One region of the Gordonia sp. C13 genome, then DNA from elsewhere that is predicted to be linked to it. Evidence: predicted binding sites of a transcription regulator. Region 1 holds the regulator's gene; the other holds the start of a gene.
The links. The regulator LexA, encoded in region 1, represses DNA repair genes until DNA is damaged. The targets are predictions, from matches to a motif close to CGAACANNTGTTCG.

Region 1 (16,226 bases):
GCTGTCCTTTGCGCCGGAGGCTGCGGCCGAACGGGTCACCATCGTGTCGAAGATCTTCGTCTACCTGGTGGCGATCTTCGGCATCGTGGTCTCGATGCTCGCGCTGCTGACCCGCCGCTGGATTCTGGCGTGGATCGCGTTGTGCGGCTGTGCCATTGCGTGCGTGGCCGGGATGCTCGCCTGGTGGTCGCGCAACACCCCCGGCGTCGGTGGCGTCCAGCCCCCGTCGGGAGTGGGCATCGGTCTGGTGCTCGGCTGGATCTCGGTCTTCGTGCTGGCCTTCCACTGGTCACGCGTGGTGTGGGCGCGCTCGTCGTACCACCTGGCGATGGAGGCCGAGCGTCGCCGTCAGGCCGCCGAGCAGGAGGCCTACGCCTCGGCGCTCTACCACAAGGACCCCGAACAGCCGAAGTAGTCGGCGGCCCGGGGCCCTGGGTGGTCGGTTGTGACGGGGGGTTCGCTCAGCGGTCGGTGACGGCGCTGTGCGCGGCCTCGGCCCATTCGCGCCACTGCGCGGCCTGTTCACGCAGCGACGCGGCCTCGCGGTCCTTGCCCTTCTCGGCGGCCTTGCGGGCATGCTCCTCGAATTGCGCGGCACGGTCGGCGAACTGTGCCGCCCGCGCCTGGGCCTCCGGGTCGGTGCGCTGCCACTGCGCGTCCTCGGCATCGCGGATGCGCTTCTCGATGGCCCGTGCGCGTCCTTCCAGGGAGTGCATCTGGTCGCGCGGGACCTTGCCGATCTCGTCCCACTTGTCACGGAACGACCGGAACTCACGACGCGCCGCCTCGAGATCGGCAGCCGGGTCGATGGCCTTCTCGGCGGCCTCGAGCAGCGCGATCTTGGCGGTCGCGTTGGCCGCGAACTCGGCGTCGCGTTCGGACGTGGCGGCGTTGCGGGCGTTGAAGAAGACGTCCTGGGCGGCCTTGAACCGCTGCCAGAGGGCCTCGTCGGTGTCGCGGGGCGCGCGACCGGCCGCCTTCCACTCACCCAGCAACTCGCGGAACTTGGCCGAGGTGGGGCCCCAGTCGGTCGACGACGACAGTTCTTCGGCGCGGGCGATCAGCGCTTCCTTGCGTTCCTTCGCCCCGGCGCGCTCGCGGTCGAGTTCGGCGAAGTGGGCACCTCGGCGGCGGTTGAAGGCATCGCGGGCCTTCGCGTAGCGCTTCCACAGGGCGTCATCGGTCTTGCGATCGATGCCCTTGATGGTCTTCCACTCGTCGAGGATCTCGCGGAGCCGGTCGCCGGCGCCCTTCCAGTTGGTGGCCTCGGCACCGATCTGCTCGGCCTCGGCGGCGAGGGTCTCCTTGCGTGCGATGGCGGTGGCGCGGGTCTTCTCGCGCTCCGCGCGCAGCGACTCGGCGACCTCGTCGGCGGAACCGACGATGGCCTCGAGTCGACGCTGCAGGGCGGCGACATCCCCGATGACGTGGGCGTTCGGCAGATCGTCGAGCAGGTGCTTGGCGGCGGCCTGGGCCTTGCGCGGGTCGCCGGAGCGTGCGCTGAGACGTTCCTCGAGGATCTCGACCTCGGTCGCGAGGTCGTCGAAGCGGCGGGCGAAGTGGGCGAGCCCCTCTTCGACGGTGCCGGCCTGCCACTGGCCGATCTCGCGTTCGCCGTCGGCGGTCTTGAGCCACACCACACCCGAGGAGTCGATGCGACCGAATCGGTGCGGGTCGCCGGCACTGATGTGCGTGATGACGGGTTCGTGCGGTCCCGGTCGTGGGCCGGGCTTGGGGCGCGGACCGGGTTTGGGGCCGGGTGTGGGGACCGGAGTGCTCGTCTGCGGCGCCTCGGTGGCCGTGGAGGGGTCGGTCGGGTGGGTCATCTGCACATGTCCTGCCGCTCAGTGGTGCCGCGCGTCACGGCTGCCGGTCGCTGGGTCGGTTCTCGCGGGGCATCGTAACGCCCCGGCGACAGCCGACAGTACGGATCCATTCAAGCAGTTCAGGCGCGTGTGTGTGGCGTGCGCGGCGACTTACCGGAATCCGTGTCGGGGTTCGGGCGTCGGTCGCGATGTCTGGTTCGACTAGCGTCGTGGTGTGCTTGCGGCCGTCGTCTTCGTACCGAGTGCCCCGTTGCTGGTACCCGAACTGGCCGGTCCGTCGGCGTTCGACACCGAACCCGTGCGGTCGGCGGTGCGGGATGCCCTCGCCGATACGGCGTCGAGCGGGATCGATCGCTGGGTCGTTCTCGGCGCCTCCGACGACCCGGTGACCGGCCAGGTGGAAGAGTCGGGGTCGGGTAGTTTCGCCCGGTTCGGGGTGGATGTCCGGGTGAGCGTGAGCGATCGGACCGGCCCCCGGATGAGTCTGTCCGCCCTGATCGGGGCCTGGTTGCGGGAGTGGGCGTCGCTGGGGCCGACGAGCATGTGGATCGTCGGCCGGGAGACCTCGCCCGCCGAGTGCGCGGTTCTCGGCGCCGATCTCGGCGCACGGCTGGAGGAGTCCCCGGAGCGGATCGGACTCCTCGTCGTCGGCGACGGCTCGACCGCGTTGACCCCCAAGGCACCGGGCGGTGGCCGACGGGACTCCGCGGTCGCGCTCAACGAGTCGATCGTCGCGGCCATCGGGGCCGCCGACATGCGGGCGCTCGCAGCCCTGCGACCCGAATCCTGCGATACGGAGGGGATCGGCGGCCGGGTCGCGTGGCAGGTCGCCGCCGCCGCGGTGGAGAGCTGCGGTTCGGGCGTCGTGCCGAAGACGAGCTACGCCGACGCCCCGTTCGGGGTCGGGTACGTCGTCGCCGCGTGGACCGTTTCCGGTGACCGGTCATGAGCGACCAGCCGGCACTGCGGCCGATCATGGTCGTCGGCCCGACCGCGTGCGGGAAATCCGACCTCGCCCTCGACCTCGCCGAGCGTCTGGGCGGGGAGATCGTGAACATCGACGCCATGCAGCAGTACCGCGGCATGGACATCGGGACCGCCAAGGTGCCGCTCGACGAACGCCGCGGCATACCGCATCACCAGATCGATGTCCTCGACGTGACCGAGGTGGCCACCGTCGCCCGATACCAGCAGGCCGCGACCGCGGACGTGGAGCGACTCCTCGACGCCGGTCGTGTCCCGGTGATCGTCGGCGGCTCGATGATGTACATCCAGGGGCTGCTCGACAACTGGCAGTTCCCGGCGACCGATCCCGAGGTCCGCGGCCGGTACGAGGAGATGCTCGCCGAACGCGGGGTCGCCGAGATGCACCGGCTGCTCGCCTCGGTCGATCCCGCTGCTGCCGCAACGATTCTCGACACCGACGGCCGGCGGATCGTCCGCGCGTTGGAGGTCGTCGAACTGACCGGGCAGCCCTTCGCGGCGTCGCAGCCGACGATCGGCGAACCCCGGTGGGGAACCGTGATCCTCGCGCTCGACCGGGAGACGGCCGAACTCGACGACCGGATCGCGCGGCGTACCCGGCTGATGTTCTCCACCGGTCTGGTCGACGAGGTCGAGGGCCTGTGCGCGGCCGGACTGCGGGAGGGCCGCACGGCCTCGCAGGCGATCGGCTACAAGCAGGTGCTCGCCGCCCTCGACGGCGAATACGACATGGCCCAGGCCGAGGAACTCACCTTCGTCGGCACCCGCCGGTATGTGCGCAGACAGCGGTCGTGGTTCCGCCGCGATCACCGTGCCGTTTGGCTCGACGCCGCCGCCCCCGACCTCGCCGACCGAGCCCTCGAGGCCGCCGCCGTGTGATCCACGCACCGAGAAGTAGTCTGGTGCGCGTGAGTTCCAACCCAACCGGTCTGCGCTTCGTCAAGGGTCACGGCACCGAGAACGACTTCGTCGTGCTCGCCGACCCGGCCGCCGAGCTGTCACTCGACGCCGAGATGGTCGCGGCACTGTGCGACCGGCAGCGGGGCATCGGGGCGGACGGTCTGCTGCGCGTGGCGCGCACGGGTGCGCTCGTCGAACGCGGTGTTATCGACGCCCTGCCCGACGGCGTTGCGGCCGACGACTGGTTCATGGACTACCGCAACGGCGACGGCTCGATCGCCGAGATGTGCGGCAACGGTGTCCGGGTCTTCGCCCACTTCGTCCGCGCGACCGGACTCGCCGACACGGACACCTTCACGGTGGGCTCGCGCGCCGGAGCCCGGCCGGTGATCATCCACTCCTTCGACGATGTGCACGCCGAGGTGACCGTGGAGATGGGCATCGCCCGTCTCGACGGCACCTCTGTCGTGCGCATCGGCGACGACATCTACCCGGGTGCCAAGGTCGACGTGGGCAACCCGCACCTGGCGTGTGTGGTGGCCGATCTCACCGCCGAGGCCCTCGCGGCCGTCGATTTCACCGCCGGTGTGGTCATCGAGGCCGACGACTTCCCGAACGGGGCCAACGTCGAACTGTTGACCCCGCCGGTCGAGGACGTCGACGGTCGTCTGTACGCGCGGATGCGGGTCTTCGAACGCGGCGTCGGCGAGACCCGCAGCTGCGGAACAGGCCTGGTCGCGGCCACGCGCGCGGCTCTCGACGCGCGCGGACAGGACGCCGGTGAGCTGCGCATCGGCATCCCGGGCGGGGAGGTCACGGTGACCATCCGGACCGACGGCTCGACCCTGCGCGGCCCGTCGATGCTGGTCGCCGACGGCGTCCTGCGACCCGGCTGGGGCCGCTGAGCCGATAATCACGTGCTCAGCACGGCCGTGGCGTGAGACCATGGATCCCGTATGACCGAATCATCAGCACAGATCCTGTCCGACGCGGACCTCGACGATCGCTCCGGTGACCTCCACCGCGACGACGATCCGACCGTCGGCGAACTCCAACTCTCCGAGCGTGCGTCACTTCAGCGCGTCGCCGGACTCTCCACCGAACTCACCGACGTCACCGAGGTCGAGTACCGGCAGCTCCGCCTCGAGAAGGTGGTTCTCGTCGGTGTCTGGACCGAGGGCAGCGCCGCCTCGGCCGAGGCCAACATGGCCGAGCTCGCCGCGCTGGCCGAGACCGCTGGTTCGCAGGTCCTCGACGCGCTGATCCAGCGCCGTTCCAAACCGGACTCGGCCACCTACATCGGTAGCGGCAAGGCCGAGGAACTCCGCGAGATCGTCCTGGCAACCGGGGCCGACACCGTCATCTGCGACGGTGAGCTCACGCCCGCCCAGCTGACCGCGCTGGAGAAGGTCGTCAAGGTCAAGGTGATCGACCGGACCGCACTCATCCTCGACATCTTCGCCCAGCACGCCACGTCCCGTGAGGGCAAGGCACAGGTCTCGCTCGCGCAGATGGAGTACATGCTCCCGCGTCTGCGCGGTTGGGGTGAATCGATGTCCCGGCAGGCCGGTGGCCGCGCCGGCAGCAACGGCGGTGTGGGTCTGCGTGGTCCCGGTGAGACCAAGATCGAGACCGACCGCCGGCGCATCCGTGAGCGGATGGCCAAGCTGCGCCGCGAGATCCGCGACATGAAGAAGGCGCGCACCACCAAGCGGGCCGCCCGCAACCGTTCGGCGATCCCGTCGATCACCGTCGCTGGCTACACCAACGCCGGCAAGTCGAGTCTGGTCAACGCCATGACCGGCGCGGGTGTCCTGGTGCAGGACGCGCTGTTCGCGACCCTCGACCCGACGACGCGACGGGCCACGCTCGACGACGGGCGGGCCGTGGTCTTCACCGACACCGTCGGTTTCGTGCGGCACCTGCCCACGCAGCTCGTCGAGGCGTTCCGGTCGACGCTGGAAGAGGTGGTCGACGCCGATCTGCTCCTGCACGTGGTCGACGGATCGGATCCGTTCCCGATGGAACAGATCTCGGCGGTGCGTCAGGTCATCAGCGAGATCGTCGCCGAGGAGAAGGCGGAGGCGCCGCCGGAACTGCTGGTGATCAACAAGATCGACGCGATCGACGGCAACCGGCTCACCGAACTGCGCGGCGCGGTAGGTGCCGACGCGGTGTTCGTCTCGGCGCGTACCGGCGAGGGACTGCCCGAGCTGTTCGACCGCGTACGTGAATTCGTGGGCCGCGAGGACGTCGAGCTCACCATCGAGGTGCCGTTCTCCCGCGGCGACATCGTCTCCCGGATCCACAGCGAGGGCGAGGTCCTCACCTCCGAGCACACCGAGTCGGGTACGACGATGAAGGTCCGCGTCCCGGCCGCTTTCGCGGGCGAGATCGCGGACCTCACGGTCTAGATCCGGTCAGTCGGCGTCCGGATCAGTCGGCGTCCAAGTCGGTCTCGACGAGGGTGACGATCTTGTCGAGGGCCGCCTGGTCCTCGGCGGTCACGACGACTTTGGTGCCCTTTTCGGCGCCGAGCGTCATGATCATCAGTGCGGAACCGGCGTCGACCGGGTCACCGCCCTCGAGTCCGAGGGTCACGGTGCTGCCGGTGTCGGCGACGGCCTCGGCGATGATCGTGGCCGGGCGGGCGTGCAGGCCGACGGCCGATCCGACGGTGGCGGTGGTGCTGGGCATGGTGCCTCCTGTATTGCTGATTGCTTGTCTGATGGTTGTTCGTCGGTGTGTGGGTGTTCGGCGGGGTCCGGACTTCAGGCTGCCACGACCTCGAGATCGGCCGCGGCCATCTCGCGGGTCCGGCCGAACTGCTTCGCCGCGATCACCACGACCGCGCTCAGGACGGTGCCGGCCAGCAAAGCCACGAGGAACAGCACCCAGTTGTTCATGGCGAAGAAGACGAAGATGCCGCCGTGCGGGGCGCGGAGCTCGACACCGAACGCCATGATCAGCGCGCCGGACAGGGCGCCGCCGGCCATCATCGACGGGATGACGCGGAACGGGTCGGCCGCCGCGAACGGGATGGCGCCCTCGGAGATGAACGACGCGCCGAGAAGCCAGGCGGCCTTGCCGTTCTCGCGTTCGGGCTCGGTGAACAGGCCGGGACGCAGGACTGTCGCGAGCGCCAGGGCGAGTGGCGGGACCATGCCGGCGCACATGACCGCGGCCATGATCTGGAACTGGGCGGGACCCGCCGTCGCGGCGTCGGCGATACCGGCGGTGGCGAACAGGTAGGCGGTCTTGTTGACCGGGCCGCCGAGGTCGAAGCACATCATCAGGCCGAGCACGATGCCCAGGACGACGGCCGATCCGCCGGACATGCTCTCGAGCCCGGAGTTCATCTGCTCGGTCAGCCAGGCGAGCGGCTTGCCGAGAACCAGGTAGAGCAGGCCGCCGACGATCAGGCTGCCGAACAACGGGATGACCACGACCGGCATCAGGCCACGGGCCCACTGCGGAACCGGGAGCCGCGAGATCCACAGGCACGCGGCGCCGGCGATCAGGCCGCCGATGAGTGCGCCGATGAAGCTCGCGCCGACGGCAAGGGACACGATGCCCGCGACGAAACCGGGTGCGATGCCGGGACGGTCGGCGATCGCGAACGAGATGTATCCGGCGAGGACCGGGACGGCGAGTCCCATCACCCCCGACCCGATCGCGAAACTCACCGCGCCGAGGTACTGGAGCAGACCCCCGGAGGGGAGATCCCAGAGGCTGTTGTTCAGGGCGATGAAGGCGGCGTCGTTGAGGGAACCCCCGGCATCGAGGGTGCTGTTGGCGATCTCGTAACCCGCGAGCAGGAAGCCCAGCGCGATGAGCAGACCGCCCGCCGCGACGAACGGGATCATGTAGCTGACACCGGTCATGAGTGCCTGCCGGGTCCGACCGGCCAGTCCGAGACCCGACGACGATCCGGACGCGGCGGCGTCGGTGCCACCGTCGTCGGTCACCCGGGGCGCTTCCGGATTCTGTGCGGCGGCAACGGCTTCGGCGATCATCGTGTCGGGTTCGTTGATGGCCCGTTTGACGCCCGAGGCGATCACCGGCTTGCCGTGGAAGCGGCCCTTGCCCTTCACCCCGATGTCGGTCGCGAAGATGACCGCGTCGGCGGACGCGATGACGTCGGGATCGAACGGTGTGGTGGCCGAGGAGCCCTGTGTCTCCACCGCGAAGTCGACGCCGGCACGCTCGGCGGCGTACTTCAGCGCGTCCGCGGCCATGTAGGTGTGCGCGATCCCGGTGGGGCAGGCGGTGATCGCGAGGACGCGCGGCCGGCCCTCGGCAGGTTTTTCGGCGGGCGTCTCGGAGTCGGCCGGGGTTGCCGTCGCCGGAGCCGCCGGGGGAGTGGCTTCCTTCTTGGCGTCGGGGTCGATCGCCTCGGTGACCAGTTCGATGACGCGGTCGTCGGTCTCGGCCTCGCGGAGGGCCGCAACGAAGTCGGGGCGGACCAGCGAACGCGCCAGTGAACTCAGCAGTTTCATGTGCGCGGCGGCACCGCCCTCGGGGGCGGCGATGAGGAAGACGAGATCGGCCGGACCGTCGGGTGCGCCGAAGTCGACCTTGCGGGACAGGCGCGCCATGGCCAGGCTCGCCGACGTCACCGACGCGGTGCGCGCGTGCGGGATCGCGATGCCGCCGGGAAGTCCGGTGGCGGACTTGGCCTCCCGCTCGAGTGCCGCGCGGGCCAGGTCGGCGGGATCGGTGGTCCGTCCGGCCGCGGCCAGAGCATCGGCGAGGGTGGTGATGACGGCGGCGGGGTCGGCGCCGGCGTCGACGTCGAGACTCACCGTCTGTGCGGTGATGATCTGCTCGGTCATGGGATGTCCTTCGGCAATGGAGGGTTGGTGTGGTGCGGGTTCTGCTGGGGTGGGATCGGGGTCAACTCATCGGCCGGCCCCGGATAGTTCCGTGACCGTGACCCCGGCCAGGTCGAGGTGATCGGGGGTGGGGGAGGCAGTGCCGGCCAGCGCGGCGGCCGCCGATCCGTAGGCGACGGCCGACCGGAGACATTCCGGCGCCGACGCACCACGCGTCCGGGCGATGAGGAAACCGGCCAGGGACGAGTCCCCTGCGCCGACGGTGCTACGCGGGACGATCGGTGGTGGGGTCGCGCACCAGGTGCCAGTCGGGCTCACAAGGACGGCGCCCCGTGCGCCGAGGGTGGCCAGCACGCTGCCGCCGATCTGCTCCACGAGGGCCTGTGACGCGGTCACCACCGGGCGGAGATCGTTGCGGGACAGGGAATCACGAAGCTCGGCGGCGTCGGCGCCGGTGAGTTCGGCCAGTTCGTCCTCATTGGGTTTGATCAGGTCGACACGCCCGGCCGCGGCGGCGCGCAACGGTGCTCCCGAGGTGTCCACGGCCACGCGGCATCCGGCGGTGACCAGCGCGTCGGCGACGGGCCGGTACCAGTCGTCCGGCACTCCGGGCGGCAGCGATCCGCACAGCGTGACCCAGTCCGCGCCGTTCGCGTGGGTTCGGATCAGAGCGGACAGCGACTCGAGCTGAGCTGCGGTGAGGGTCACGCCCGGGGCGTTGATCTTCGTGGTGGTGCCGTCGGATTCGGCGATGGTGACGTTGGAACGGACCTCGCCGTCGACGGGGACGGCGTCGTAGGGGAGCCCGAGGCCGTCGAGCGCGGCGAGCAGGGGGTCGCCGGCGCGAGCGGGCAGCAGGGCACGGGTCGGGAGTCCGGCGGCGGCGACGGTGCGGGCGACGTTGACGCCCTTGCCACCCGGTTCGGCGCGGACGACGCCGGCCCGCTGGACCTCGCCGCGTCGCAGCGGGGTGGCGAGTTCGAGGGTCCGGTCGACACTCGGATTGGCGGTGACGGTGAGGATCACGCGATCACGACCTCGACGCCGCGGGCCGACAGTGCGGCGGAGAACTCCGGATCGATGCCGGAGTCGGTGATGAGGACGTCGATGTCGTCGACGCCGGCGAAACCGGACAGCTCCTCGCGCTCCATCTTCGAACTGTCGGCGAGGACGACGACGCGTCGGGCCGCGGCGACCATCGCCGCCTTCACCGCCGCCTCGTCGGGGTCGGGGGTGGACAGTCCGTGTGCCTCGCTCAGTCCGTTGGTGCCGATGAATGCGGTCGTCACGCGGAGTCGTCCCAGCGCGGCGACCGTCTCGGCGCCGACCGTCGCCTGGGTGAGCCCGCGGACGCGACCGCCGAGGGCGTGGAGACCGTCGGCGTGGTGTCCGGCGAGCAGTCCGGCGATCGGGAGGCTGTTGGTGATCACGGTGAGATCGCGGTCGCGCGGCATGGCGTCGGCGGCCCGGAAGGTGGTGGTACCGGCGTCGAAGAGCACAGATCCGCCGTCGGGCGGGAGGAAGCTGAGGGCGGCACGGCCGATGGCCGCCTTCTCCTCGGTTTGTTCCGTCTCGCGCTCGGCGATGCCGAGTTCGCCGATCACGCGCAGGACCTCGGGGCGGACGGCGCCGCCGTGGACGCGCTGCAGGTGCCCGGCGCGTTCGAGGACCGCGAGGTCGCGGCGGACGGTCTCGCTGGTCACGTCGAACTTCGCGGCGAGCTCGGCGACCGAGGCGCGTCCTGCGACGCGTACCTCCTCGGTGATGGCCTGCTGTCTCTCCTCGGCGTACACACCGGCTCCGTTCTGATCGTTCCGCGCATGTGATGTTCTCCGGGAATGTGGGAACATGTGGCTTTGCGTGTTGTAGTAACTGTGTTTACGCCTGTTTGTGTTGACAAGTCAAGAAGAATTTGTAACCGTGGTCACATGACGCAGATTCTGACGGGGACGCCGGTTGTCGGTGGTGTGGCCCATGGGCCCGCACTCTGGCCAGGACGCCGTCCCGACCATTCCGCGGAGGCCCTCGGCGCCGGTGTCGAGGTCGCCGAGGACAAGCGCGCCGACGAGGCCCAGCGGTTCACCGCCGCAGCGGCTGCCGTCGCCGCGCGCCTGCGTGAGCGGGCCTCGCAGAACACCGGCGTCGCCGCCGAGGTGCTCACCGCCACCGCCGGACTCGCGGAGGACCGCGGTTGGATCGGTGCGGCGTCGGGACTGATCGCCAAGGGTGCCTCGGCGCCATCGGCGGCCGTCGCCGCCACCGAGCAGTTCGCCGCGGTGTTCACCAAGCTCGGCGGGCTGATGGCCGAGCGCGTCACCGATCTCAACGACGTTCGCGACCGCGTGCTCGCCGAGCTCCTGGGCCTGCCCGAACCCGGTGTGCCGACGCCGGACGTGCCGTCGATCCTCCTGGCCGACGACCTCGCGCCCGCCGACACCGCGGGACTCGATCCCGCGACCACGATCGCGCTCGTGACGCGACTGGGCGGGCCCACCAGCCACACCGCGATCATCGCCCGCCAGCTCGGTATCCCCTGCGTCGTCGCAGTGTCCGGACTCGACGAGATCGGTTCCGGCACAGCGGTACTCGTCGACGGCGCCACCGGCGAGATCGTCGTCGAGCCCGACGACGCCGCCGCCCGCGCACGGGTCGAAGAGTACGCGCGCCATGCCGCCCGCGTGGCCGACTGGTCCGGCCCGGGTCGTACCGCCGACGGCGTGGAGGTGGCGATCCTGGCCAACGTCGCCGACGGGTCGTCGGCCCGTGCGGCCACCGATCATCCGGTGGAGGGCGTGGGACTGTTCCGAACCGAACTGGCCTTCCTCGAACGCGCCGACGAACCGTCGGTCGAGGAGCAGGCGGACATCTATCGCGCGGTCCTCGACGCCTTCGGGGGCCGCAAGGTCGTCATCCGCACCCTCGATGCCGGCTCGGACAAGCCGCTGCGCTTTGTGAACCAGCCCGAGGAGGCCAACCCGGCGCTCGGTGTGCGCGGCGACCGGATCGCCTTGGCGCACCCGGAGATCCGTGAACACCAGCTCGACGCGATCGCGCGCGCCGCCGAGGGTTCCGAGTCGAGTCCCTGGGTCATGGCGCCGATGATCGCGTCACCGGCCGAGGCGGCGGCGTTCGCCGCGCAGGTGCGCAAGCGCGGACTGGTGGCCGGTGTGATGATCGAGGTCCCCGCCGCGGCGATCCTCGCCCCGGCGATCCTGGCCGAGGTGGACTTCGTCTCGATCGGCACCAACGACCTCACGCAGTACACGATGGCCGCCGACCGGATGTCCGCCGACCTCGCATCGCTGACCGATCCGTGGCAGCCGGCCGTCCTGCACCTCATCGCGACGGTCGCGCGGGCCGGACGCGAGCAGGGCAAACCGGTGGGCGTCTGCGGCGAGGCCGCAGCAGATCCCTACCTTGCCTGCGTACTCGTCGGGCTCGGGGTCACCTCGCTGTCGAGCGCTCCCGTCGCGGCTGCCGCGGTCGGGGCGCAGCTCGGCGGGGTCACCCTGGCCACCTGCGAGAACGCGGCGGCAGCCGCGCTGGCCACCGCCGATCCGGCTGCGGCTCGCGCGGCTGCCGCCGCGGTACTCGAGAGTGACGAGGTCAGATCCGCCGCATCACGGTGACGACCTTGCCGAGGATGACGGCCTCGTCGCCCGGGATCGGGTCGAACAACTCGTTGTGCGGCATCAGCCAGACGTGACCCTTCTGGCGTTTGAAGGTCTTCACCGTGGCCTCGCCGTCGATCATGGCGGCCACGATGTCGCCGTTGTCGGCCACGTTCTGCTGGCGGACGACCACCCAGTCGCCGTCGCAGATCGCCGCGTCGATCATCGACTCGCCGACCACCTTCAGCAGGAACAGCGAGCCCTCACCCACGAGTTCGCGGGGGAGCGGGAAGACGTCCTCGACGGCTTCCTCGGCGAGGATCGGGCCGCCTGCGGCGATCCGGCCGAGCACCGGCACGAAGGTGGGCTCGGGTAGCGCGCTGCCGTCCGGCGAGGTGGGCGTCGGCGGCTCGCTCGGCGCGATGTTGACCGCCCGCGGACGGTTCGCATCGCGCTTCAGGAGGCCCTTGCGCTCGAGTGTCCGCAGCTGATGGGCAACGGATGAGGTCGAGGTGAGACCCACCTCGTCACCGATCTCGCGGATGCTCGGCGGGTAACCGCGCTCGCGCACGGATTTGCGGATCACCTCGAGAACTCCGCGCTGCCGCGGCGTCAGCGAGGCCTCGGCCGCCGCCATGTCTGCCGGGGTGACGGGCTCGTCGGCGCCCCGCGCTCCGGTGCGCTTACCGCCGTCATCGCTCATGATCGGGTTCCTCTCGATTTCCGAACGTGCTGGTAGATCGCTTCTCTTCTCGACGAGCGTAGCCGAGATCGCCGACCGCATCAAACATTTGTTCGACGTGTTGCGAGACAATTGTCGGAGTGCCGTGCTACAAATCGAACATCAGTTCATCGAACAGATGATCGACACTCGAACAGTTCGAACACGGACGACGCGGTCCGCACGAACACGGTTCGACCGGAAACACGGAGGGCACCATGCGCACCGCCACTCTCATCGACCCCGTCCACTTCGACGATGTTCATGGCGACGTCCTGCAGCGCCCGATGCGCCGCGGCGACGGGCGCCGTCCCGTCGACGGGCGCCGTCCCGTCGACGGTCGCCCGGTACCGGAGTCTGCGGTCCGGGTCCGCCGGATCGCCTCCACGCAGTGCGCCTCGCCGGTCGGTCTGCGCGGTCGTGGACCGGTCGTGCCGGCCTCGCGTCCCGCGCAGACCGCCCCCTCGGCGGTCATCCGCCGGCGCCGGCGCACGGCGACGGCCATCCTCGCCGGCGTCGGACTCGCGCTGGCCGTCTGGGTCATCGCGGTCGTCGGCCAGAACTATGCCGCCACGGTCACGCCGTCCTCGGTCGGCACCGAGGTCGTGCATGTGCGCTCGGGTGACTCGCTGAGCACCATCGCATCTCGTGTCGCCCCCGAGATGCCCCGTGAGGCAGTTGTCGACGAGATCGTCCAGCTGAACGACCTCCCGTCGAGCGGCCTGCGCGTCGGCCAGCCGCTCCTCGCCCCCCGGTACCACTGAACGCGGGCGGTATCCTCGATGTCACAGGGACCGGCCGACTACCGGCCTGGCATGCGGCCCGGCTGCATCAGAGTGTCCCGTGACCTGCGTGAGGATACGATGCGCTGCCCCTTCTGCAAGAACGACGACACCAAGGTCATCGACTCGCGTGTCGCTGATGAGGGGCAGGCCATCCGGCGCCGCCGCTCCTGCGTGGAGTGTGGGCGACGCTTCTCGACCGTGGAGAGCGCAGTGCTCGCGGTGGTCAAACGCAACGGTGTCACCGAACCGTTCAGTCGCGAGAAGGTGATGAGGGGCGTCCGGCGCGCATGCCAGGGACGCCACGTCGCCGAGGACGCGCTGGCCCAGCTGGCCCAGCAGGTCGAGGACACGGTGCGTGCCAGTGGATCGGCCGAGATCCCCAGCAACGAGGTCGGACTCGCGATCCTCAAGCCGCTGCGCGACCTCGACGAGGTCGCCTACCTGCGCTTCGCGTCGGTGTATCGCTCGTTCGACTCCGTCGAGGACTTCCAGCGCGAGATCGACGATCTGCGTTCGGCGTCGTCCGAGTCCGGCAAGGCCTCAGCCGAGTCGGTCCAGAGTTCGTAGGACCCGCTTCTCCGACACCGGGTACGCGGTGCCGAGTCGTTCGGCGAACAATCCCACCCGCAGTTCCTCGACAAGCCACTGAGCCTCGTCGTTGACGTAGGCCTTCCGGTGCTCGGGGACCTGCGTCAGTCGCTGGGCCCACCGCTCGGTCACCCGGTCGACGACGGCCACTCCGGCCTGGTCCCGGGCCGCGGATGCGGGCAGTGCCGTCAACCGGGCTTCGGCCGCCGCGAGATAGCGCGGCACGTTCTCCAGATGTCGTCGTGCGGTGGCGGCGATGAAGCCGTCGAAGACGAGATTGTCGAGTTGTTCGGCGACGTCGTCGGCTGCGAGCGAACCGGCATGACGGTCGATCGCGGCGCGCACCGGCGCCACCCAGCCGAGGGATTCGACGGCGAGAGAGAAGTATTCGGGTGCCGCTTCGGAGATCCGTGGCCGCAGTTTCTCCGTGAGTGCGCGGAACGCCTCGGGTGAGCGCACCGCGGACAGCGTGCCGGCGTCGAGGCCGGCCACCACATCGCGGATGGCGCGGCGTGTGCAGTCGGCCAGCAGCGCATCGAGGTCCGGGTAGGGGCTCTGACTCAACGCGAGTCGGCCGGCGGCGCCGAGAGAGCTCGCCACACGTCGGTGCAGGGGAGGGATCGCGAGGTCGAGCAGCGCGACGATCCCTCTCTCCGCCAACCGATCACGGGTCTGCTCCGACGCGGCATCGATCACGACCACCCCGCGGGTCCGCCCGGCCTCGTCGGTGATCGCGTCGATCGTGGGGTAGCGGGTGAGGCGTTGTCCGGCGATGTCGACGGTCCGCTGTGCGGCGAGGGTGCCGATACCCTCGTCGGTCCAGGCGCTATACAGGGTGCGCTTCACCGTCTTTGTCGCGGCGCGTGTGCCCACACGCTGGAGTTCGGCGATGGAATCGGCTCGCGCGGTGATGTTCCCGGTGTCGTCGACCACGGCGAAATGCATCTTGAGGTGGGCCGGAATTCGGTCGACGTCGAAATCGGCTGCGGTGACCGTCATCTGTGTGATCGTGGTGAGCTCACGCGCGAGCCCGACAGTGAGCGGTTCGCTGCGCGGTGTCAGACGCGCCAGGGCCAGTTCGGCGAAACGCTGCGCCGGGGACATGGACTTGCGCAACCGCTTGGGCAGCGACTTCACCAGGGCGGTGGCCAGTTCCGTCCGCATGCCGGGCACCGACCAGTCGAATCCCGCCGGGCGCACGTGGGGGAGCAGTGCGCGCGGGATGATCACGGTGACACCGTCATCGGGTGCGCCGGGTTCGAACCGGTAGCGGAGTTCGAGTCGGGTATCGCCCTGTTGCCAGGCGCCCGGGTAGTCGGTGGGCGCGGCCTCGGTGCTCGCCGCGACGTCCTCGGGCTTGAGGTCGAGCAGAGCCGCGTCGGCGCGTCGGGCCTTCTTCCACCACGTGTCGAAGTGCCGTGCGGAGGTGACCTCGGCGCCCACCCGCTTGTCGTAGAACTCGAACAGCTGATCCTCGGTGATCACCAGTCCGCGTGTGCGCATGCGGTTCTCGACGTCGGAGGCGGCTTCGAGCAGAGCGCGGTTGCGTTCGAAGAACGGGTGTTGGGTACGCCAGTCGCCCTCGATCAGGGCATGGCGGATGAACAGTTCGCGGGAGACGACCGGATCGATGGGGCCGTAGTCGACGCGGCGTTTCGCGACGAGGGTGACGCCGTACAGCGTCACCCGTTCGTAGGCCATCGCGGCACCGCGTTTGGACGACCAGTGCGGCTCGCTGTACGTACGCTTCACCAGAACGCCGGCCAGTTTCTCCGCCCACAACGGATCGATGCCGGCGACGGTGTGCGCGAACAGGCGGGAGGTCTCGAGGACCTCCGCGGCCATGATGAAGGGCGGCGGCTTCTTGGCGAGCGGTGACGCCGGGAAGATCATCAGCGTCGTGTTGCGTGCCCCGGTGAACTCGCGGCCCTCGGTGTTGCGCGCCGCGATGTTGGACAGCAGACCCGAGAGGATCG
Region 2 (16,226 bases), on a different contig from region 1:
TCACATCTGCGCGAGCGGCGGGCGGCCACACCACCGGCATCATCCCGAGGTCGCTGATCGAGCGCGAGGTCGCCGACCTCGGGTCCGACGAACTCGTCATCACCGAGACGATGCGTGAACGCAAGCGCCTCATGGACGAGCGCGCCGACGGTTTCATCACGCTCCCCGGGGGTATCGGAACCCTGGAGGAGCTGTTCGAGACCTGGACGGGTGGGTACCTGGGCATGCACGAGAAGCCGGTGGTCCTGCTCGATCCTTTCGATTTCTACGCGCCGCTCCTCGGCTGGCTGAGAGAGTTGTCGACAACCGGATTCGTCTCCCAGCGATCGTTGGATCGGCTGCTGGTCACGGCCTCCGTCGACGAGGCGATCGAGTTGGCGACACAGCGGTGGGAACTTCCTACCGGCCGGTAAGGTAGCGCGGTGAGTGCGCGGGGCACTCACGACGCCCAGCGGAGAGCGGAGGCCACATGTCCCCAGAGACCCAGCCCAAGGACGTCCAGTCGGACTCGACGACGAACGGTTCGAGCCAGGACACGGTGAAGACGGTCGGGGTGGGGGATCTCCTGCGCGGCGTGGTGAAGATGGCGCCACACGCGACCGGGATGATCAAGCACGCACCGGGCCTCATCCGACGCCCGCCGGAGGCGAAGAAGACGATCGGCTCGGTCTTCCAGAAGCTTGCGAACGCTCATCCGGACCGTCCGTTCGTCCGGTTCGAGGGCCGCACGACCACCTACGGTGAGGCCAATCGCCGTGTGAACCGTTATGCCGCAGTCCTTTCCGAGGCCGGCGTCGGCAAGGGCGACGTCGTCGCCCTGCTCTCCAAGAACAACACCACCGATCTGCTGCTGATGCTGGCGACGGTGAAGCTCGGCGCGATCGCCGGGATGCTGAACTACAACCAGCGCGGGGATGTCCTCGAGCACTCGGTGAAGCTGCTCGGGGCCAAGGTCCTCGTCCACGATCCGGAGTGTGCCGAGACCTTCGAGTCGATCCCGGAATCGGCGTTGCCCGAGCACGTCTTCGATTTCGCCGAGTTCGATGCCGCCGCCGAGGACAAGCCGGACACCGATCCGGAGGTCACCGCGCAGTTGCCGGCCTCGACGAAGGCCTTCTACATCTTCACCTCGGGTACCACCGGCATGCCCAAGGCCAGCGTGATGAGCCACAACCGGTGGCTGGCCAGCTTCTCCGGAATCGGCGGTCTCGCGGTCCGCCTGCGTCACAGCGACACCATGTACGTGCCGCTGCCGCTCTACCACAACAACGCACTGTCGGTCTCGCTGTCGTCGGTACTGGCGTCGGGCGCGTGCTTCGCGATCGGCAAGTCGTTCTCGGCGTCGAAGTTCTGGGACGACGTGATCCTCAACCGCGCCACCGCCTTCTGCTACATCGGTGAGCTGTGCCGCTACCTGCTGGCGCAGCCGGAGAAGCCCACCGACCGGCAGCACTCGGTCCACACCGTCGTCGGAAACGGGATGCGCCCCGACATCTGGGACGAGTTCCGCGAGCGGTTCGGCGTGGACCGCGTCGTCGAGTTCTACGGCGCCAGCGAACTCAACCTCGCCTTCGTCAACGCCTTCACCGTCGACAAGACCGCCGGCTTCTGCCCGCTGCCGTACAAGATCGTCGAATACGACGAGGAGGGCAACCCGAAGCGCAACTCCGAGGGCCGGCTGACCGAGGTCGGCAAGGGCGGTACGGGGCTGTTGCTCGCGCAGATCTCCAACCGGGTGCCGGTCGACGGCTACACCGACGAGGAGGAAACCGAGAAGAAGATCGTGCGCGACGCCTTCAAGAAGGGCGATGCGTACTTCAACTCGGGCGACCTCGTCCGCGACCAGGGCTTCGCGCACATCTCCTTCGTCGACCGGCTCGGCGACACCTTCCGCTGGAAGGGCGAGAACGTGGCCACCACCGAGGTCGAGGGTGCGGTCGATTCCTACGACGCGGTGGCACAGTCGGTGGCCTACGGCGTCGAGGTGCCCGGCACCGACGGCCGCGCCGGAATGGTGGCGATCAAGTTGCGCGACGGAGCCGACCTCGAGCCGAAACGGCTCGCCGAGCACCTCTGCAAGGCGCTGCCGTCCTATGCGGTGCCGCTGTTCGTGCGGATCGTCGACGACTTCGAGCAGACCTCGACCTTCAAGAACCGTAAAGTCGAACTCCGTAAGGAAGGTTATGCCGACGCCGAGGCCGATAAGGTCTACGTGCTGGTCGGCAAGGAGAAGGGCTACGTGGAGTACTACGAGGATTACCCCGACGACGTGGCAGCCGCCAAGGTCCCCAAGGGATGATTGTTTCGCCGACCCTGTGCGGTCGTCCGGTGGCCACCGACCGCGCGCTGGTCATGGCGATCGTCAACCGCACCCCTGACTCCTTCTACGACCGTGGCGCCAGCTTCGACGACACCGCCGCACAGCGACGCGTCGACCAGGTGGTCGCCGAGGGGGCCGACATCATCGATGTCGGCGGGGTGAAGGCAGGGCCCGGCGAGGAGGTCGACGCGACGACCGAGGCGGCCCGCGTCGTTCCGATGATCTCGTGGATCCGCGAGCGCCACCCCGACGTGCTGATCAGCGTCGACACGTGGCGCAGCGAGGTCGCCGACCAGGCGTGCGCGGCGGGCGCCGATCTCATCAACGACACGTGGGCCGGATTCGACCCCGAGGTGGTCGCGGTGGCGGCCGAACGCGGCGCGGGGATCGTGTGTTCGCACACCGGCGGTGCCGTCGTCCGGACTCGCCCGCATCGCGTCGCCTACGGCGACTCCGTCGACGCGGTGGTGGCCGATGTGCTCGCCGAGGTGACCGGCGCGGCCGAACGGGCCCTGGCAGCGGGCGTCCATCGAGACGCGATCGTTATCGACCCGACGCACGATTTCGGCAAGAACACTCACCACGGGCTCGCTCTGTTACGCCGTGTGAAAGATCTTGTTAATACGGGCTGGCCGGTGCTGATGGCGCTCAGCAACAAGGATTTTGTGGGGGAGACTTTGGGTACAGACCTGGAGCAACGGTTGGAGGGAACTCTCGCCGCGACCGCTCTGGCCGCCGCCGAAGGCGCCCGGATCTTTCGCGTACACGAGGTCGCCGCCACCCGTCGTGTGGTCGACATGGTCGCTGCCATCGCGGGAACGAGACCGCCCGCCCGAACAGTCAGGGGACTTGCATGACCAAGCAGAAGCGACGTAACCCCATCAGTCGCGACAAGGCCGCCGTGTGGCCGACGCCGGCCGAGGCGCTCGGTACCAAGCGGCAGTGGTCGGCGACCCACACCTGGGAACAGCCGGACTGGACCATCGACGAACTCGTCGCCGCCAAGGACGGTCGCACCGTCTCGGTGGTGCTCCCCGCTCTGAACGAGGAGGAGACCGTCGCCGACGTGATCGCCTCGATCATGCCGCTGTACGGCACGCTCGTCGACGAACTCATCGTCCTGGACTCGGGTTCCACCGATGCCACCGCCGAGCGTGCACTCGCCGCCGGCGCGCAGGTCATCAGCCGTGAAGAGGCGGTACCCGAACTCGAACCCGTCAAGGGCAAGGGAGAGGTGCTGTGGCGTTCGATCGCCGCGACCACCGGCGACATCATCGCCTTCGTCGATTCCGACCTCATCGACCCGGACCCGATGTTCGTGCCGAAGATGCTCGGCCCGCTCCTGGTGAATCCGGGCATTCATCTGGTGAAGGGCTACTACCGTCGTCCGCTGCGGACCGGCGGCACCCAAGATGCCAACGGCGGCGGTCGCGTCACCGAACTCGTCGCCCGTCCGTTGCTGGCCTCGCAGAAGCCCGACCTCACCGCGGTCCTGCAGCCGCTCGGCGGCGAGTACGCCGGCACCCGCGAGATGCTGTCGTCGGTGCCGTTCGCGCCCGGCTACGGCGTGGAGATCGGCCTCCTCATCGACACCTACGACCGGTACGGTCTCGCCGGCATCGGCCAGGTCAACCTCGGCGTCCGCACCCACCGCAACCGGCCGCTCATCGAACTCGGCGTCATGAGCCGGCAGATCGTCGGCACGCTCATGCGGCGATGCGGAATCGAGGACTCCGGTGTCGGACTCACCCAGTTCACCGCCGAGTCCGACGGCTCGTTCACCCCGCACACCACCGAGGTCTACCTCGAGGACCGTCCGCCGATGAACACGCTCCGCTCCGTCAACGCCAAGGTGATGGCCTCCTAGACGATCTCGGTAGGCTGGCCGACCACCTCTCGACTCCGGCGACACCGTGACATGCCCTCGGCGTGACGCAGTGTCGCCGGTGTCGTGTGCGGTCTGATGGCCCGACGGGCGGCCAGGTGCCGCGGGGGCCGCCCGACGCCGGTCTGTCAGGATGGGACGTATGCAGACCCTGCTGCTGTACCTGCTGATCATGGCGCTCGTCGCCGGGGCAGTGTTCGCCATCGTCTGGTTCGTGTTCGGGCGCGGGGAGGAACTGCCCCCGGTCGAACCCGACACCACCCTCACCCGTCTGCCGACGGTCGGGATCAGCGGCGACGACGTCCGGGCGCTGCGCTTCATGCAGACGTTCCGGGGCTACAAGCAGTCCGAGGTCGACTGGGCGCTGGCGCGTCTGGCGCGCGAGGTCGACGACCTCCGAACGGTCATCGCGCGCCTTCGTGAGCGCGAGTCCGGGACAGATGTGGCCCCCACCACGACGGGCGTTCCCGACGCTGCCGCAGAGAATGCCGACAACCCCGAGAACGGCCGGGAGCAGGCGGTTTACGACGATCCGGACCCCAAACCGGCCACGCGCGAAGCAGGCCCGTCGATTACATCCGACAGGTGATCGGAACACGTCGGAACAGTGCTTGTGTCGCGCACTCGCATTCGATTGAGACGACGACACGTATCATGTTCAAAGCAGGGACACTGTGAAGGGAGCTTGAGAATGGCGGCAATGAAGCCACGTACTGGGGACGGCCCCCTCGAAGCGGCCAAGGAAGGGCGTGGAATCGTTGTCCGGATTCCGATCGAGGGCGGAGGTCGCCTCGTCGTCGAGTTGACCGCCGACGAAGCCGCCGCACTGGGTGAGGAACTCCGCGGGGTCACCGGCTGAACGGAGATCTCGCCGACGTCGTCGAGCTGCTTCGATGCCCGGTGTGTGCCGGGCCTTTCGAGACCGCGCCGCCCGGGACCGGGCACGACGAGACTTCCCCGGCAGCAGCCGGGTCCAGGCCGTCGCCGCGTGGAGGATCACTCCGCTGCGGTGACGGTCATTCCTTCGACATCGCCAAACAGGGTTATGTCTCACTGCTCGACGGACGTTCGGGCTCGCTGCGTGCCGACACCGCGGCCATGGTCGCGGCCCGCGCACGTGTCCACGAAGCCGGTTTCTTCATCCCGGTTCTGGACGCGGTGGCCGAACGGACACGCGAATTCGGTGCCGGTGTCGACAAACCCGTCGTCCTGGACGCGGGAGCCGGTGGGGGCCACTACCTTCGCGCCGCGGTGACTGCCCTCGCCGACGCATCGCCCTCGATCGAGGCACGCGGCATCGGTATCGACCTCTCCAAGTTCTGTGCGCGGGCGATCTCGCGCGGCACTCCGAGCCACGCGGCGGTCGTCGCCGACATCTGGCGCGGCCTACCGATCGCCGATGACGCTGCCACCGTTGCGCTCTCGGTGTTCGCGCCGCGCAATGCCGCAGAGTTCGCGCGGATACTGCAGCCCGGCGGAGGCCTCGTGGTCGTCAGCCCGGCCGCAGACCATCTCGCCGAGATCATCGCGCCGATGCAGATGCTGAGCGTCGACTCCGGCAAATCCGAACGGCTGCAGGCCACTTTCACCGACGGTTTCGAGGTCGTCGACTCGTCGCCGGTCCGTTCCGTTCTCCAACTCGACGCACAGACCGTCGGTGACCTCGTCGCGATGGGCCCGTCGGCCTTCCACGCCGAGGACGCCGACATCCGCTCACGTGCCGCGGAATTCGTCGGCGACGGCAGGGTCGAGGTGACGCTGTCGGTCGTCGTCACGACCTGCCGGCCGGTCGCCGGGAACTGACGCACCACCTGCTGCGCAGGTGGTGCGTCAGCGCAGGACGGAGCGGTACACCCCGAGCGTCTGTTCGGCGATCGTCGCCCAGGAGAACTCGGCCTCGGCGCGCTCGCGACCGGCCGCCCCCATTGCCGTCGCCATCACCGGATCGGCCACGACGGCATTCACCGTCTGAGCCAGATCGTGTTCGAAGGTCTGCGGATCGACGGGGTCATAGGGCACCAGACGACCGGTGACGTGATCGCGCACCACCTCGGGGATCCCGCCGACCTCCGAGGCCACGACCGCGGTTCCGCACGCCATGGCCTCCAGGTTCACGATGCCCAACGGTTCGTACACCGAGGGGCACACGAAGACCGATGCCGCGGTGAGGATCTCGCGGATACGGGGGAGCGGCAGCATCTCCCGGACCCAATGCACACCGGGTCGGGACGCGGACAGCTTGCCGACCGCCGCCTCGATCTCCGCGCCGATCTCCGGGGTGTCGGGCGCACCTGCGCAGAGCACCAGCTGGACGTCGGGGTGGAAGTCGTGGGCGGCCGCGACGAGATGTGCGACGCCCTTCTGCCGGGTGATACGTCCGACGAACGCGACGATCGGACGCTGAGGATCGACGCCGAGCGCGGTCAGAGTCGACTCTGGTCCGAAGGGGTCGTCGACGGGATACCACTGGGTGGTGTCGATGCCGTTGCGCACCACGTGGACCCGCTCGGGGTCGAGCCGTGGATAGGTGTTGCAGACGTCGTTGCGCATGCCAGAGCTCACCGCGATCACCGCATCGGCGTATTCGACCGCGTTGCGTTCGACCCAGCTCGACACCCGGTATCCGCCGCCGAGTTGTTCGGCCTTCCACGGGCGTGACGGTTCGAGCGAATGTGCCGTGAGGATGTGCGGTACGCCGTACAGTTGCGCGGCGACGTGTCCGGCGAGGCCGGTGTACCAGGTATGGGAGTGCACGACGTCGGCCCCTTCGGCTCCGACCGCCATGCGAAGGTCGGCGGAGAGTGTCGTGATCGCCGCATTCGCACCGGCCAGGCCCGGATCGGGTGAATAGACCGCCGCGGTGTCGCGTTCGGCACCCATGCAGTGCACGTCGACGGTCGCGAGAGCGCGTAGGTGACGGACCAATTCGGTCACGTGTACGCCGGCACCGCCGTACACCTCGGGTGGATACTCCCGTGTCATCATCGCCACCCTCATGATGACGACGCTAGTGGCATCGCGGGCAGTTCGCCATCGCTGTGCGAACACGGCCGCGAATCCGTCGGCGCTGTCATCTGGCCGAGGCTGTCGATCGCGGTTAAGTTGGGGGAGTGAGATCACAGCCGCACGTCCTCGGCATCGTCCTCGCAGGCGGCGAAGGCAAACGCCTTTACCCGCTCACGATGGACCGGGCCAAGCCTGCGGTGCCCTTCGGCGGTGCCTACCGGCTGATCGACTTCGTGCTGTCGAACCTGGTCAACGCCGGATACGAGCGCATTTGCGTGCTGACGCAATACAAATCGCACTCGCTGGACCGGCACATCTCGCAGACCTGGTGGACGTCAGGTTTCCACGGCGAATACATCACGCCGGTGCCCGCACAGCAGCGCCTCGGACCCCGTTGGTACACCGGCAGCGCCGACGCGATCTTCCAGTCGATGAACCTCATCACCGACGAACAGCCCGAGTACATCGTGGTCTTCGGTGCCGATCACGTTTACCGCATGGACCCGTCGCAGATGGTCGAGGCGCACATCGCCTCCGGTGCCGACGTCACCGTCGCCGGCATCCGCGTGCCGCGTGCGGAAGCGGTCGCCTTCGGGTGCATCGACTCCGACGCCTCCGGCAAGATCACCCGATTCCTGGAGAAACCCGCGGACCCGCCCGGCACCCCGGACGACCCGAACTCGACCTTCGCCTCGATGGGTAACTACGTGTTCACCACCGAAGCGCTCGTCGAGGCACTGCGCGAGGACGCCGCCGACTCCGACTCCGACCACGACATGGGCGGCGACATCATCCCGGCCTTCGTCGCCCGCGACACCGCCTACGTCTACGACTTCAAGGACAACGAGGTGCCCGGCGCCACCGAGCGCGACAAGGGCTACTGGCGCGACGTCGGAACCCTCGACGCGTTCTACGAGGCGCACATGGATCTCGTGTCCGTGCACCCGATCTTCAACCTCTACAACGGCCGCTGGCCGATCCGCGGCGAGACACACAACCTCCCGCCGGCCAAGTTCGTCCAAGGTGGCGTGGCCGAGGACTCGGTGGTCGGTTCGGGCTGCATCATCTCGGGTGGAACCGTTCGCAATTCGGTGCTGTCATCGAACGTCATCGTCGAGGACGGCGCGATCATCGACGGCGCCGTTCTCATGCCGGGCGTACGCATCGGCAAGGGTGCGGTCGTCCGTAAGGCGATCCTCGACAAGAACGTCGTCGTCGGCGACGGCGAGCAACTCGGCGTCGACCCCGACGCCGACCGCGAACGCTTCTCCGTCAGCGCCGGTGGCGTCGTGACGGTCGGCAAGGGGATTCGGGTCTGAAGCATCCCTGCCGGCCGCGTATCGAGGTCCCTCTCGGGGACGAGAATTACCGCGCTGGGCCGCCCGCAGCGCCCTGAGGTGCGAGCGGAGCCCACGTCTGCTTCCTGAGGTGCGAGCGGAGCCCACGTCTGCTTCCTGCGGTGCGAGCGGAGCCCCACGTCCGCTCCCTGAGGTGCGAGCGGAGCGAGCCACGAAGGGCCGGCGACGTCATTTCACCAGGTCTTCGTGGCTCGTCGACTTCGACACGCTCCTTCGTCGCTACTCAGCCCGGCGGCTTACGCTCCTCGCACCTCAGACAGCAGGGGGGTCGGCGCTCCTCGCACCTCGGACAGCGGGGGTGTCGGCGCTCCCACCGCCGGCCGAGTAGCGCCGACCGAGCGTAGCGAGGGCGTCGCGTATCGAGGTCAGCCCGCCAACGCTGCGCGGATGAGTTCCGGGATGTCGGCGTCGGCGTCCGGGGGCAGGTCGTCGATGGGCCACCACTGGAGGTCCACCGATTCCACGCTGCGTTCGAACTGTGGCAGACCACCGTCGGCGGTGGGGGCGGCGACCACCCGGTAGCGCACGTCGAGATGACGGGTCGGCACGCCGAGCGAGCAGGTGATCGGGTGGGTGTGCAGGTGGACGATTCCGCCGCCCGCGCCGACCTGGTCGAGATCGAGCCCCGGGATTCCGGACTCCTCGCGGGCCTCCCGCAGTGCGGCGTCGGCGAGGGTCTCGTCGGACGGTTCGCAGTGTCCGCCGAGCTGAATCCACTTGCCGACGCGGGGATGCAGGGTCAGCAGAACGTGGCTGCGATCGGCATCGAAGACGATGGCCGACCCGGTGAGATGGCCTGCCGCACAAGCCCGCAGGCAGGCGTCGGGGGCGGCGGCGAGGAACGCGAGGTAGGCGTGCCGGAGGCTGTCCTGTCCCGACTCGGGCGCCTCCCAGGCGGTCAATGCCTCGACAGCCGAGGCGTGCAGGGATTCCGCGCTCACAGTTCGATCACCCATTCGTCGGTCGGCGCCGCATCGCGCAGCGGGGCGGCTTCGAGGGGATGTCCGATGGCGACCGCGCCGAGGGGCTCCCACGACGCGTCCAAGTCGAGGACACGACGCACCGTCGATGCGGCGAAGATCGTGGAGCCCACCCAGCAACTGCCGATCTCGCGGACCGACAGCGCGATCAGCAGGCTCGCCACGGCACCGCCGGCGGCCACCGTGAACATGGTGTGCTCGGCCGCATTCCGGCGCTCGTCGGGGTACTCGTGGACGCCGTCGGGCACCAGGAACGGGATCACCAGTTCTGGTGCGTCGTACAGGATCTGGCCCCGACGGAGACGCTTCTCGATCGACTCGGGTGTCTTGGAATCGGATTCGAGGTCGGCGCGCCATTCGGCGGTCATCGCGTCGAGCAGCGCACGACGCCGTTCCGCCGAGCGCACCCACACGAACCGCACCGGATGGGTGTGGTGCGGCGCGGGCGCGGTGAGGGCCTCGCCCAGAGCGGCGCGCATCAGTTCCGGGTCGACCGGCCGGTCGTCGAAGGCGCGTACGGAGCGACGGGTGCGGATGGCCTCGCGACGACCCAGTGCGATCGCCTCCTCGGTGCCCAGCCGGAACAGGTCCTCCTCGGCGGGCCGGATCAGGTCGGCGGCGGTCGAACCGTCGTCGGCGGGCGCGAACCCGCGCACGACGGCCACCGGAACGGCGGCGAGCTTGCCCTTGACCAGATCCGCGGCCGCGGACAGTTCGTCGGCGACCGCGATGTCGGTCACCACCAACGGGTTCCCGTAGTCGTCGGTGCCGCCGTCGTAGGGATGGGTGACGGCGATCCCCGCCGATCCGATCGCGACATCGGTCTGGCCGGTGCGCCAGGCACGACCCATCGTGTCGGTGATGATCACCGCGACCTCGAGGCCGGCGCGCTCGGCGATGGCGGCCCGCAGTCTTCTCGCGCTGCCGTCGGGGTCCTCGGGGAGCAGGGCCAACTGGTCGGAGCGCACGTTGGAGCCGTCGATCCCGGCCGCGGCCTGGACCAGACCCAGACGGTTCTCGGTGATCAGCGTTCGGTTCTTGCGGGCGAGGACCCGCACCGACTCGGCCTCGACGAGCTTGCGGCGCAGCGCATCACGTTCTTCCGGATCGGCCGGGGCATCGACCATGCGGCCCTCGGCCTTCGAGATGATCTTGCTGGTCACGACCAGCACATCGCCGGATTCCAACCACGGTGCGGCGGCGAGGATCTCGGCGGCGACGTCGGATTCGGGCGTGAACTCGGGGAGACCGGTGACCGGCCGGATCTCCAGGCCGTTCGGGGCGCGGTGATCGGCGAGGTCGCTCACTCGGTGCCCACGTTCTGTTCCGGCATGGCCACGTCGACGAGTGCGCAGGCAGCGCGGATCATCTGAGCGGTGGCCTGCGGGTCGGTCATCAGCAACGGTGCGGAACCGATGGCGATGCCGTCGACCTGAGCGCGATCGCCCTCGGCGATCAGCCAGCCGTCGAGGATGCCATTGCCGCTGCGGGCACCGTAGTGGGCGGCGACCGCCTCGGCGGACGACTCGACGCCGATCACCGACAGGCACTCGTCGGCCATGCCGCGCAGCGGTCGGTTGTCGATGATCGGCGAGACACCGACAACCGGGGCCTTCGTGGTGCGCAGCGCACTGCGTATCCCGGGAACGCTCACGATCGCGCCGATGCTCACCACCGGGTTCGACGGTGCGAGCAGGATGACGTCGGCGTCGCTGATCGCGTCGAGGACTCCGGGTGCGGGGGTGGTGTCGTCCGATCCCACCTGTGCGAAGCCGAAGGTCGGGACCTGGGCGCGGTGGCGAACCCACCATTCCTGGAAGTGGATGGCCACGCGCTCGCCCTCATCGCCGTCCGGTTTGGCGATCACCACATGCGTTTCGTGCCGGTCGTCGGTCACCGGCAGCAGGCGCACGCCCGGATTCCACCGGCGGGACAGGGCGGCGGTCACATCGGACAGTCTGTACCCGGCGTCGAGCATCTGCGTCCGGATCAGATGGGTGGCGAGATCGCGGTCGCCGAGACCGAACCAGTCCGGGTCGGCGCCGTAGGCGGCGAGTTCCTCCTTCGCGTGCCAGGTTTCGCCGCGCCGGCCCCACCCGCGTTCGGGATCGATGCCGCCGCCGAGGGTGTACATGCACGTGTCGAGGTCGGGGCAGATACGCACACCATGCATCCACGCGTCGTCGCCGACATTGACGATCGCGGTGATCTGATGTTCGCCGACACCGAGGGTGGGGTCGTCGGGATGCGGCGGGAACGGGGTGGTGCCGAGCAGTTCGCGCAGTCCGAGGAGGAAACGCGCGCCTCCCACGCCGCCGACGAGTACGGTCAACTTCACAGCAGGTACTCCTTCACACCGCCACTCTAGTGGTCGGCCGCGAGGGCCCGTACGCCGCTGTCGCGCCCGTCCAGCGGGCGGGGAGGAGGGCTCGGGAGTGTGATCTTCACTTCGCCTTCGAGCCGTCGTCGTGTCGGGTCACAGATTTGACGGCACGCGATGGTAAAGGGAATTCTTCGATTCAACTTGACCGGGACCGCCCCCGGCGTGTCTAATCACATCAGTGTCATTCCGAGTTTGAGATCGAGAACATTCGAGGTCGAGAACCACTGGCCTCCAAGGGATTCGATCGTATGTTCGAACTCGGTGAGAGGGTCGGTGCCGGCAGTGAAGGGGCCGTCGCTCGGGCGCTGTGTACAACGGATGCAGGGAGTCGCTGCATCCCGAGTACAAGTGGTGTGGCAGCAGTGGTGGGTACGGCAGCACGTCGTGTTCGCAAAGGACAGTCAACGACCAACATCCCGAGCTAGGAGGCGCCGACGATGGCTTTGGACAATCCGATCGGCAATCCGCTTGAACCACATATTCGCCCGCAATTCATCGCAGAGTCGCACGTCATGACATCCACCCCGGAAATCGGTACCGCAGAGTTTCGCACCCTTGGGCCCGTTGACGATTCGATGATCGGTGGCACCGCGCGTGCAGCCGCGCTCGAATCTTCCGCCGACGCAACCGATCTCGTCGAATCCGACGCAGACGATGCCGCCGGCCGTCGTCATCTGGCCTTGGTGCCCAACGACTTCGACGATCTGTTCGACGCCGTCGAGGAGCAGTGGCAGGACCGCGCACTGTGCGCGCAGACCGACCCGGAGGCGTTCTTCCCGGAAAAGGGTGGATCGACACGTGAGGCCAAGCGCATCTGCCAGGGCTGCGAGGTCAAGGCAGAGTGCCTGGAGTACGCGCTCCACAACGACGAACGCTTCGGGATCTGGGGCGGCCTGTCGGAGCGCGAGCGCCGGCGCCTGAAGCGCGGCATCATCTGAGGGGTCGCCGGAGCGGCGTCATCCGAACAATCGAATTACCCAGCGAGAGCTGGACGCTCGACGTTCAGGCGTCGAACGCGATCATCGACCGCGGATCACTCAGGTCCGCGGTCGATCGTGTCTTCGTCGACGCCCAGGTGGGTCGCGACCTGCTGGACGAGGACCTCGTGTACGAGCTCGAGGAGATCCGTACCCTTCTTGGCTCGTGACTCCAGCGGCCGGCGGAACAAGATGATCTGGGCCCGCGTCGGCACCCCGTGGACGTCCATTCCCGCGGGGATCAACCGGGCGAGCGGCACCGCACCGTCGGCGGTCACCTCGTCGGGCCACTCGACGGTCTCGGGATCGCGGGGGAGCAGTCGCGGGATCTCGTCGACGGCGATGTCGAGCCCGGCCAGCTGGTCGTGCCACTGGGCGTCGATCTCGGCGAAGGCCTCGAGCGCGACGGCGTCGAACTCGTCCGAACGGGTGTTGTAGGCGGGCACGTTCTGCGGTAGCAGCGGGGAACGCAGGCCGCGGCCACGCCGGTCTCGGTACCGTCCGACCCGGCGTCGGCCACGACGGATTCCCGGCTGGCCGATCGAGCCGCGCGGCGTCGGCTTCGGGTGGATGCGCATGGCGCGATTCTATGAGGTCGCGATGGCCCCTGTCGCCCCGCCTGCCCCCATCTGAGCGTGTCGACTCTGTGGTTGCGGACAGTGGGGGCTAATCTCGTCACGTGAAGCTTCCCCGTCTGTGCTGCCGACCCGGCTGCGCCCGATCCGCGGTGGCTACCCTGACCTTCGTCTACGCCGAATCGACTGCGGTGATCGGTCCGCTGGCGACCTCGCAGGAGCCGCATTCCTGGGATCTGTGCGACGACCACGCCCGACGGATCACCGTCCCCCGGGGCTGGGAGATGCTGCGCAGTGAGCGGGGATTCTCGGTGCCCGCCGAGGACCACGAGCTGACCGCCCTCGCCGAGGCCGTCCGCGAGGCCGGCGCCGTCGCCGGTGGCGGACGCCCGGGTTTCGTCGACAGCGGGCCCCGCGGTCGTAACTCCGACCGGACGTCGGCCGACTCTCTCGATGCCTTCGACTCGCGAGCCCTCGACGAGGCGCGTGCGGCCGACGCTGCGTACGAAGTCGCCCTCGCCGACCGCCGCAGCGGTCGCCATCGCGCCGGCCCTGTCGACTCGCCGTCACAGCCATCGGCCACCCCGGGTGTGCCCCGCCACCAGACACGACCCCGGCCGGGTCGCCGCGGTCATCTGCGGGTTCTCCCCGATCCGGTCGACTGACCGGAGACCACCACGCAGGGGGCGTGGAACCCGTTGTCGCCGTCGGGGGACGCGAATCGTCGGACTCCGTGTTCGAGGCCGGCCGTCGGCCCCACCTCGATGCCGGGACCGAACGAGTGACTGTGTCGCGTACCCGGGCGTGTGTCCCCGCGGCTGGCTACGCTGGTTCCATGCGCACCGGTACACCCGACCTCGATGATGCCGAGGAGTTGATCTCCGCGGACGTCGACGGTCTGTTGCGGGCCGTCGCACTCGCCGGCGCGCAGGTTCGTGCCACCGCCGAGGCCGTCCGCGAGGGCGTAGTGGCCCCGCTCGGCGATCTGCGACCCCGCAGCGTCGTGATCGTCCACGGCTCCAGCGAGGTCTCGCATCGAGCCGCCGAGCTGGGGGTCGCCACCCTCGCCGCGCGCGTCGACGTGCCGCTCGTGACGGGTCCAGTCCTGCCGGGATGGGTTGGCCCGCTCGACGTCGTGATCGTGGCCGGCGAGGATGCGGGCGACATGGCCCTGGCCGATGCGGCCGCCCGGGCGCTGCGTCGTCGGGCCGAGGTGGTCGTGGCCGCACCCAACGCCGGTCCTCTCCGAGACGCGGTGGGTGGCAACGGGATCGACCTCTCGCCGCGGTTCGACGTCGAGCCGCGTTTCCGGTTCGTCGGTTTCGTCGCCGCACTTCTCGCGGTCTTCAGTGGTCTCACCCAGGTCCGGGTGACCGGTCCGGTGCCCGCACTCGACGACCTGGCCGATGCTCTCGACGCCGAGGCCTCGGGCTCGCACCCGTCGCGGGAGACCTTCCACAACCGGGCCAAGTCGCTGGCCGTGCGTGTGCAGGGCCGTCCCTCCGTCTGGACGTCGGATTCACCGGCGGGTTCGGTACTGGCCGTGCATGCCGTGACGAGTCTTCTCGCATTCGCCGGGATCGTCGGCGCCGTCGCCGAACTCGGCGACGTGGCGCGGATGGCCCAGCTCCTGGATTCGCGATCAGGCACCGCGCCGGCTGTCGATTCGATCTTCTACGACCCGGAGTTCGACGGCCCGGCGCAGGAGCCCGCTCCGCGCGTCATGGTCGTGTCGACCGCCCGTCGTGAGTGGTACACCCGGCAGCGGGTGATGGGGCTCGGCGACGTCGACCTGGTGGTCGGCACCGACGAGGGAGACGCGTTGCCGCAGAACGGCGGGCAACCGTGGGACGATCGACGGCCGGTGCCGGGTGAGGACCCGGTGGCCGACGGCCCGGGCGACCTGCTCGATTTCCTGGTCGTCGCTTTGCGGGTCGAGATGGCGGCGGTGTATCTCCGCCTGATTGGGAACACGGTGCAATGAGGATTCTCGACGGAGTGGTGCGCCCCTACGCATGGGGCTCACGAACAGCCATCGCGTCTATCCAGGGGAGGCCTGTCCCATCGGCGCATCCGGAAGCCGAGTTGTGGTTCGGCTCGCATCCGGCGGGCTCGGCGCGGTGCGTTGACCCCGCGGGTCCGGAGCAAGACCTCGTCGAGGTGATCGATGCCGATCCGGTGGCGACCCTCGGGGCGGCGAGCGCGGCCGAGTTCGGCAACCGGCTGCCGTTCCTGCTCAAGATCCTCGCCGCCGAGGAGGCGCTGTCACTGCAGGCGCACCCGTCCGCAGACCAGGCGCGTGAGGGGTTCGAGCGGGAGAACGCCCGCGGCCTCGCCCTCGAGGCCCGTGACCGGAACTATCGCGATCCGTGGCACAAGCCGGAGCTGATCGTCGCCACGACGCCCTTCGACGCCCTGGCCGGTTTCCGCGATCCGCACAAGACCGTCGCACTACTGCGCGAACTGCAAGTCAGCGAACTCGACCACTACTTGGGAATGCTTGCCGGACAACCCGATTCCGAGGGTCTGCGGGCAGTGTTCACCACCTGGTTGACGCTGCCGGAGGCGTCGATCCGGCAGCTCGTCCCCGCGGTCCTGCACGGCGCGATCGAGGTGCTGAGCTCGGGAAGCACGGAGTTCGCCGCCGAACTGCGCACGGTGTGCGAGCTCGGCGAGGACTATCCGAACGATCCCGGTGTGCTCGCCTCGCTGCTGCTCAATCACGTGCATCTCGAGCCGGGG

Region 2: cofD (2-phospho-L-lactate transferase) is a predicted target of LexA. The motif match lies at 12,174-12,187, and genes of this name have one in related genera.

The regions. Positions count from the first base shown of each region.
Region 1 covers NZ_JALPSY010000001.1:290,209-306,434, reverse strand. Annotated here, with positions in the region: gene M1L58_RS01420 (Rv2732c family membrane protein) at 1-415, shown strand, start outside; gene M1L58_RS01415 (DUF349 domain-containing protein) at 462-1,826, opposite strand; gene M1L58_RS01410 (hypothetical protein) at 2,041-2,775, shown strand; gene miaA (tRNA (adenosine(37)-N6)-dimethylallyltransferase MiaA) at 2,772-3,689, shown strand; gene dapF (diaminopimelate epimerase) at 3,713-4,615, shown strand; gene hflX (GTPase HflX) at 4,667-6,124, shown strand; gene M1L58_RS01390 (HPr family phosphocarrier protein) at 6,147-6,407, opposite strand; gene M1L58_RS01385 (PTS fructose transporter subunit IIABC) at 6,482-8,545, opposite strand; gene pfkB (1-phosphofructokinase) at 8,612-9,571, opposite strand; gene M1L58_RS01375 (DeoR/GlpR family DNA-binding transcription regulator) at 9,568-10,338, opposite strand; gene M1L58_RS01370 (putative PEP-binding protein) at 10,474-12,174, shown strand; gene lexA (transcriptional repressor LexA) at 12,152-12,859, opposite strand; gene M1L58_RS01360 (LysM peptidoglycan-binding domain-containing protein) at 13,096-13,641, shown strand; gene nrdR (transcriptional regulator NrdR) at 13,741-14,229, shown strand; gene hrpA (ATP-dependent RNA helicase HrpA) at 14,203-16,226, opposite strand, start outside.
Region 2 covers NZ_JALPSY010000024.1:59,941-76,166, forward strand. Annotated here, with positions in the region: gene M1L58_RS17540 (TIGR00730 family Rossman fold protein) at 1-413, shown strand, start outside; gene M1L58_RS17545 (long-chain-acyl-CoA synthetase) at 470-2,299, shown strand; gene folP (dihydropteroate synthase) at 2,296-3,177, shown strand; gene M1L58_RS17555 (glucosyl-3-phosphoglycerate synthase) at 3,174-4,187, shown strand; gene M1L58_RS17560 (DivIVA domain-containing protein) at 4,348-4,794, shown strand; gene M1L58_RS17565 (DUF3117 domain-containing protein) at 4,897-5,064, shown strand; gene M1L58_RS17570 (putative RNA methyltransferase) at 5,106-6,008, shown strand; gene glgA (glycogen synthase) at 6,036-7,202, opposite strand; gene glgC (glucose-1-phosphate adenylyltransferase) at 7,316-8,530, shown strand; gene M1L58_RS17585 (NUDIX hydrolase) at 8,935-9,510, opposite strand; gene M1L58_RS17590 (coenzyme F420-0:L-glutamate ligase) at 9,507-10,856, opposite strand; gene cofD (2-phospho-L-lactate transferase) at 10,853-11,887, opposite strand; gene M1L58_RS17600 (WhiB family transcriptional regulator) at 12,607-12,870, shown strand; gene M1L58_RS17605 (metallopeptidase family protein) at 12,966-13,487, opposite strand; gene M1L58_RS17610 (DUF3499 domain-containing protein) at 13,589-14,149, shown strand; gene M1L58_RS17615 (hypothetical protein) at 14,320-15,468, shown strand; gene manA (mannose-6-phosphate isomerase, class I) at 15,465-16,226, shown strand, end outside.